Regions from separate parts of the Streptomyces sp. NPDC029164 genome, predicted to be linked through region 2. Evidence: riboswitches for the same ligand, from Rfam matches in the RefSeq annotation. Region 2 holds a riboswitch; each other region holds the start of a gene.
What was found. A riboswitch is a leader RNA that binds a small molecule or an ion and turns the genes downstream of it on or off. The one in region 2 is predicted to bind cyclic di-AMP.
Positions count from the first base shown of each region.

Region 1: linked by a shared signal. The riboswitch ahead of ACZ4VT_RS10265 (M23 family metallopeptidase) and the one ahead of ACZ4VT_RS28530 (LysM peptidoglycan-binding domain-containing M23 family metallopeptidase) in region 2 are both predicted to bind cyclic di-AMP.
Region 3: linked by a shared signal. The riboswitch ahead of ACZ4VT_RS19005 (transglycosylase family protein) and the one ahead of ACZ4VT_RS28530 (LysM peptidoglycan-binding domain-containing M23 family metallopeptidase) in region 2 are both predicted to bind cyclic di-AMP.

Region 1 is NZ_JBVHWW010000008.1:87,026-89,278, forward strand. Features, by position in the region: gene ACZ4VT_RS10260 (M16 family metallopeptidase) at 1-397, shown strand, start outside; cyclic di-AMP (ydaO/yuaA leader) riboswitch at 615-773, shown strand; gene ACZ4VT_RS10265 (M23 family metallopeptidase) at 787-1,587, shown strand; gene ACZ4VT_RS10270 (GntR family transcriptional regulator) at 1,772-2,253, shown strand, end outside.
Region 2 is NZ_JBVHWW010000033.1:93,075-95,327, reverse strand. Features, by position in the region: gene ACZ4VT_RS28530 (LysM peptidoglycan-binding domain-containing M23 family metallopeptidase) at 1-953, opposite strand, end outside; cyclic di-AMP (ydaO/yuaA leader) riboswitch at 957-1,143, opposite strand; gene ACZ4VT_RS28525 (tyrosine-protein phosphatase) at 1,459-2,250, shown strand.
Region 3 is NZ_JBVHWW010000018.1:90,447-92,699, forward strand. Features, by position in the region: gene ACZ4VT_RS19000 (transglycosylase family protein) at 1-985, shown strand, start outside; cyclic di-AMP (ydaO/yuaA leader) riboswitch at 1,262-1,434, shown strand; gene ACZ4VT_RS19005 (transglycosylase family protein) at 1,438-2,139, shown strand.

The sequences.
Region 1 (2,253 bases), on a different contig from region 2:
GATGCTGGCCATCAGCGGCTCGGTGGACACCCCGAACACCGGTCCGGCACTGGAGGACCTCTGGAAGGTGCTGCGCACCCTCGCGGAGGGCGGTCTGACCGACGCCGAACGCGATGTGGCCGTACAGAACTTGGTGGGCGTGGCCCCGCTGAAGTTCGAGACGGCGGCCTCGGTCGCCGGCACCCTCGCCGACCAGGTCGAGCAGGAGCTGCCGGACGACTACCAGGCGCAGTTGTACGCGCGGCTGGCCGAAACGGGCACGGTGGAGGCGACTTCGGCGGCCGTGAAGGCCTTCCCGGCGGACCGCCTGGTCACGGTCCTGGTGGGCGACGCGGCAGTGATCGAGGAGCCGGTGCGCGCCCTCGGGATCGGGGACGTCACGGTCGTCACCAACTGACCTGTCGGTGATGGCCGGCTGACGGCCGACCGACGGATCGCGCAGGGGCTCTGGCAAGCTTATCCGCCGGAGCCCCTTTTGTCCGTTTGGTGGCTAGGTTGCTTGTATGCGGTGTGGCGTACGCAACAAAAAGGCGCGTCTGTTTGGCGATTGACTGATGATCCGCCTAGCGTCGGCCGTGCTGTCCGTCAGTTGTGCCCGCCGCATCCGCGGCACCGGACAGCGATCGCCGAGTCCCCGTCAGGCGCGAGCCTGGGGAGCCGGGGACCCACATGTGTCCCTGGGGTGAATCGGACCCCCTCGCAAGAGGAGGCCCGTAGGAGACCTTCCTGCTCCGAACCCGTCAGCTAACCCGGTAGGCGAGAAGGAAGGAAAGGATCAAACCCTTCATGGCGTTTGGCAGTCGTCCCGCTGGTACCGGTAAGCACCGTGGCTCCAGCCGTCTGAGCAAGAAGACCGCCGGTTACGCCGGTATCGCCGCGATCGCCACCACGGGTGTCGTCGGCTCCCTCGCCGCCCCGGCCTTCGCCGCGGACAACCACAGCAGCTCCGCCCCCGAGAACGGGCTGGGCGCCGTGGTCGTCGCCGAGGACCTCGCGGGTGACATCGCCGACCAGGCCGATTCCCAGCAGCGCGCCGCCGAGCACGCCGCCGCCAAGGCGCAGGCGGAGGCCGAGGCCAAGCAGAAGGCCGCCGAGTCCAAGCGCCTCGCCGAGGCCAAGGCGAAGGCCGAGCGCGACGCCGCCGAGCGTGCGGCCCGCGAGGAGGAGCGCAAGCGCCTCAACACCTTCGTCGCCCCCGTCGACGGCTCGTACGTCAGCACGCAGTACCACGCGGGCGGCGGCATGTGGTCCTCCGGCAGCCACACCGGCATCGACTTCCACGCGGCTTCCGGCAGCTCGGTCCACGCGGTGGGCTTCGGCACCGTCGTCGAGGCCGGCTGGGGCGGCGCCTACGGCAACAACGTCGTCATCAAGCACAACGACGGCACCTACACCCAGTACGGGCACATGACCTCGCTGAACGTCTCCGTCGGCGAGCAGGTCACCCCCGGCCAGCAGATCGGCCTGTCGGGCTCCACCGGCAACTCCAGCGGCCCGCACCTGCACTTCGAGGCCCGCACGGGCTCGCAGTACGGCTCGGACATCGACCCGATCGCGTACCTGCGCTCGCACGGCGTCAGCCTCTGACTCCGTCCCGCACCTTTTCCGAAGGCCCCGGCTCCCCGAGCCGGGGCCTTCGTGTTGCGTCTCTGTGCAAATGTTTCGCATTTCCGGGCGCTCTCGGAAATTATCGTGTGTTGCAATAGAGTCGCAGCACGCGCATGCGTGCGTGCAATGACGCTGGCAGTCGGAAATAGGCGGAGGTCCGGTCTTGCGTATTCCTGCGCACGCGGTATGCACAGCAATCCGCGACGACATCGTCTCCGGGGTGTTCGAGCCGGGCAGCCGGCTGACCGAGGAGGTGCTGGCCCGCCGGTACGGGGTCTCGCGCGTCCCGGTCCGCGAGGCGCTGCGGACCCTGGAGTCCGAGGGCTTCGTGACGACGCGGCGCCACGCGGGGGCCTGTGTGGCCGAACCGACCGAGCAGGAGGCCGGGGACCTCCTGGAGGTACGGATGCTCCTGGAGCCCCTGGCGGCCGCCCGGGCCGCCCGGCGGCGCACCGAGGCGCACCTCAAGGTGCTGCGCGGGCTGGTCAGGCTGGGGCAGGAGCGGGCCAGGCGGGGCCAGGGGGAGGATCTGCGGTCCCTGGGCGGCTGGTTCCACGAGACGCTCGCCCAGGCCTCCGGCAGCCCCGGGCTGGTCGCGCTGCTCACGCAGATGCGGCACAAGGTGGCGTGGATGTACGTGGTGGA
Region 2 (2,253 bases):
CAGATGCTCACGCCCTTCGAGCGGAGGTAGGCCAGCGGGTCGATGTCGGAGCCGTACGAGGAGCCCGTACGGATCTCGAAGTGGAGGTGCGGGCCCGTGGAGTTGCCCGTGGAGCCGGAGAGGCCGAGGGTCTGCCCGGCGGTGACGCTCTGGCCGGAGGAGACGGACAGCTGGGACAGGTGGGCGTACTGGGAGTACTTGCCGTCCGCGTGCCGGATGACGACCTCGTTGCCGTACGAGCCGCTCCAGCCGGCGGACACCACGGTGCCCGCGCCGACGGCCCTGACGGTGGTGCCGGAGCTCGCGATGAAGTCCACGCCGGTGTGGTAGCCGGAGGACCACATGCTGCCCGCGACCTTGTACTGGGTGGAGACGCCGGTGTTGCCGAGCGGGGAGACGAAGCCGGAGGCCGACTTCTGCGCGGCGGGCGCCCCGGCCTCGGAGTCCTGCTGCGCGGGGGCGGCCTTCGCGGCCGGCTTCGGTGCCGCCTTCGGTGCCGCCTTCGGCGCCGCCTCGGGGGCGGCCTCGGGGGCGGGGGCGGGGGCGGCGTCCACCGGGTCCGCCTCGCCCACGCCGCCGAGGTGCAGCTTCAGGCCGGGGTGGATCAGCGACGGGTTGGCCCCGACCGCCTCGCGGTTGTCGGCGTACAGCTGCTCCCAGCCGCCGGAGAGGTGGCGCTCGGCGGCGATCTTGGAGAGGTAGTCGCCCGGCACGACCGTGTAGACGCTCGGGGCGGCCTGCACGGCGGCGACGGGCGCGGCCTGCAGCGCGGCGGGGACCTGCGGGGCCACGGCGGGGGCCACCGCGGTCGCCGCGGCCGGGGCGCCGGCCGCCTGGGCGCCCGCGGCGCCCATCAGCGGCAGCGCGAGGGCCGCGCCACCGGTGCCTGCGACGGCGAAACCGCGCGATATCGACAGGGACTTGGGACGGCGGTGCTTGCCCTTTGCAGGCATGGCGAACTTCCTCTCCGGCGCCTGCGAGGTGAGCTGTCGGGTTCGGACTGGAGATGTCCGGCCGTACATGTACGGGACATGTACGTCTTCACCCCGAGCCGTCCCGGCGAAAAGATCTCCGAAAAGATCTCCGGGACAGCGGCTTACCTGGTTCCCCCGCTCCTGCCGCGCGAATAGTCGGGTGCGGTTTCCGGGCGGCGGCAGGATTCGGCGATCCACCCGGATCGATCGCGAAGGTAAACCCTTGCGACGGCGGGGAACAAGCCGCGAATTTCCTGACGGAATCACAGGATTGAGGAATCGGCGGAATTCTGGTCACCCTGCGTCCATTACCCGCCGTCAACAACCGCTCTGACGGGGCCATTCGGCATTCGCGATCAGGCACTCACGGTCACCGTATGATCTGGCTCACGGGGACGTGCCCGATCTCGCCTCCGGATATGGCAAGTTGGCGCCAAACAGCTCAATTCGGACAGAAGTCTCACCATGAAGCGGAGGAGTTCCCGTGACCCAGCAGATACAGGAGCCGGAGCTGACCGGAGTGCGCAATTTCCGTGATGTGGGCGGATTGCCGACTTCTGATGGCCGAAGGGTCAAGGCGGGACGACTGTTCCGAAGCGGACATCTCGCGCATGCCACCGAAACCGATGCAGAGTTCCTCGCCTCGCTCGGCCTCCACACCGTCTTCGACTTCCGCAACGGCGCCGACCACGCGCTGGAGGGGCCGGACGTGGAACTGCCCGGGGTACGGAACGTGAACATCCCGCTCTCCGATCCGGCCGACGGCCGGGAGTTCTGGCGGCTGGTGCGCGAGGGCGACCTCGCCCAGCTGCGCACGATCCTGGGCGACGGCAAGGCCGCGGCCCGGATGACGCACTCGTACCGCAGGATCATCGAGCAGCGCACCGCCGAGCACAGCCGGGTCGTGCACGCGCTCGCCGAGGACAGCGTCCCGGCCCTCCTGCACTGCGCGGCCGGCAAGGACCGGGCCGGCCTGTCGATCGCCGTCACCCTGCTCGCGCTGGGCGTCGGGCGCGAGGCGATCGTGGCGGACTACCTGGAGTCGAACGCCCCGCACCGCCGTTACCGGGTGCGCCGCAGCAGCGCGTCCGACGAGGCCCGCTCCCCCGAGGTGATGGAGCTGCTGGCACCGCTCTTCGACGCCCGCGCCGAGTACCTGGTCGCCGCCTTCGAGACCATCGACGAGACCTGGGGCGGGGTGGACCCCTACCTGGCGGAGGGCCTCGGGCTGAAGCCCGAGACCCTCGGCCGACTGCGTGAGCGACTGCTGGAATAGGCC
Region 3 (2,253 bases), on a different contig from region 2:
CACAGCCGGAGTCACTGGCTCCGCGCTGGCTCTGCCGCTGCTAGCCGCCACCAATGCCACCGCTGCCGACACCGCGACCTGGGACAAGGTCGCCGAGTGCGAGAGCGGCGGCTCCTGGAGTGCCAACTCCGGCACCGGCGCGTACGGCGGGCTGCAGTTCACCCAGGAGGAGTGGCAGGGCGCCGGCGGACTCGACTTCGCCGAGCGCGCCGACCTCGCGAGCCGGTCCCAGCAGATCGCCGTGGCCGAGCGAGTGCTGGCCTCGCAGGGACCGCAAGCGTGGCCGCTGTGCGCCACCTCGGCGGGACTGGAGCAGCAGGGCCCCGCCGCCAAGGTGGATCCCGGTCTGCCCGGCACCTCCGGCCCGATCGCCCCCTCGCCCTCCCGCCCGGACGACGCGGTCCCGTCCACCACCGGCGGCGAGCCGGCCAAGGACTTCGGCGCCCCGACCCACGCGGCCCCCAGCCCGACAGGCAGCCCCTTCCTGATCCCCGACGCGCCGTCCGTCGGACTCCCCGTCATGCCGGCGCCGGACGCCCCGACGGCGCCTCCCGTCGACCCGTCGCAGCCGGCGGTCCCGGGCACCCCGGGCACCACGCCGCTGCCGCCCGTCGACCCGACGGCTCCGACCCTCCCGGTGGACCCCTCGGCGCCCACGACCCCGCCCACCACCACCCCGGGTGCGACCCCGGCGGACCCGGCCGCCCCGACCGCCCCGGCGACCCCGGGCGCCACTCCGGAAGGCGCTCCGGCCGAGGGCAGCGGCAAGCACCGCGGCGCTCCCGCGCCCGAGGCCCCCGTCCCGTCTGACGCCGCGTCGGCCCCCACGTACACGGTCCAGGAGGGCGACAGCCTGGCGACCATCGCGGTTGCCAAGGGAGTCAAGGGCGGCTGGAACGGCCTCTACGAGGCCAACGAGCAGGTCATCGGCGAGGATGCCAACCTGATCAAGCCCGGACAGAACCTGGATCTAACCATGCAATAAGGACACTTCAGGCGCCCGGAAAGAACTGATTGTCGGTTATCTGTAAGTGAGACATGTGTCTCTTCCGGTCAACTGGCGTGTCCCGCCCCGGGGCTTCCGCAAACCCCGTCCTCACCTGCGCAAACGCCCCTGCGGAGAGCGCAAGTAGGGCCCCTCTCTCCCCGATGTTCCTCGTTGAACATCGGGGAGAGACCTGTCTACCTTCTGATTCGCCCGCCACCGCGGGCTCCTTCGACCGCATCGCCGAATCCTGCCGGCGGACGGGGGGAACAGTCGTCGCGTCAAGCGCCGAAGGCAGGAGCGGGGGAACCAAGGTAGGCGCCGGGAGCGGCCGTTGAGAGACGGTCACGCCACCGGCTAGGGGTTAAGACGTGCGCTAGGTCGCACGGCCGGGCAACTCACTCGCCCGAACCCGACAGCTCACCTCGTAGGCGTCGGTGAGGAGAAACTCCATGCTGCTTTCCGGCAAGGGCAAGCACCGTCGCACCTCCAAGGCCGTCCGCATCGTCACGCTCGCCGGTGTCGCCGGTGTGGCCGTCGCCGCCCCCCTGATGGCCGCGGGCACCGCCAGCGCCGCCACCGCGTCCGAGTGGGACAAGGTCGCGCAGTGCGAGTCCGGCGGCAACTGGTCCATCAACACGGGCAACGGCTACTACGGCGGACTGCAGTTCTCGTCCTCGACGTGGGCCGCGTACGGCGGCAAGTCGTACGCCGCGCAGGCCAACCAGGCCTCGAAGTCCCAGCAGATAGCCGTCGCCGAGAAGGTCCTCAAGGGCCAGGGTAAGGGCGCCTGGCCGCACTGCGGCAAGGGTCTGTCGAACTCCTCCTACGCCGGTGGCGGCACGGAGACCTCGACGCAGAACAAGCCGAAGGCCGACTCGAAGAAGACCGAGACGAAGGCCACCCCGAAGGCCACGCCGAAGAAGGAGACCAAGCGCTCCGAGGCCCCGACCACCCGTTCCGAGCGCCCGGCGGCCCCCGAGGCCCCGAAGACCGGCAACGGCTCGTACGAGGTCAAGCCCGGCGACACCCTGGGCACCATCGCCGAGGTCAACGGCGTCAAGGGCGGCTGGGAGAAGCTCTTCGAGCTGAACAAGGACATAGTCTCGGACGCCGACCTGATCTTCCCGGGTCAGAAGCTGAAGCTCAGCTGAACACTGCGGCAATAGCCGCAAGAGCGTACGCAACGCACAGCATTCCCCCCGCCCGGCGCGTCTCCCCCCACGCGCCGGGCGGCGGCGTGCGTACCGGACAACGGGCGACGAACC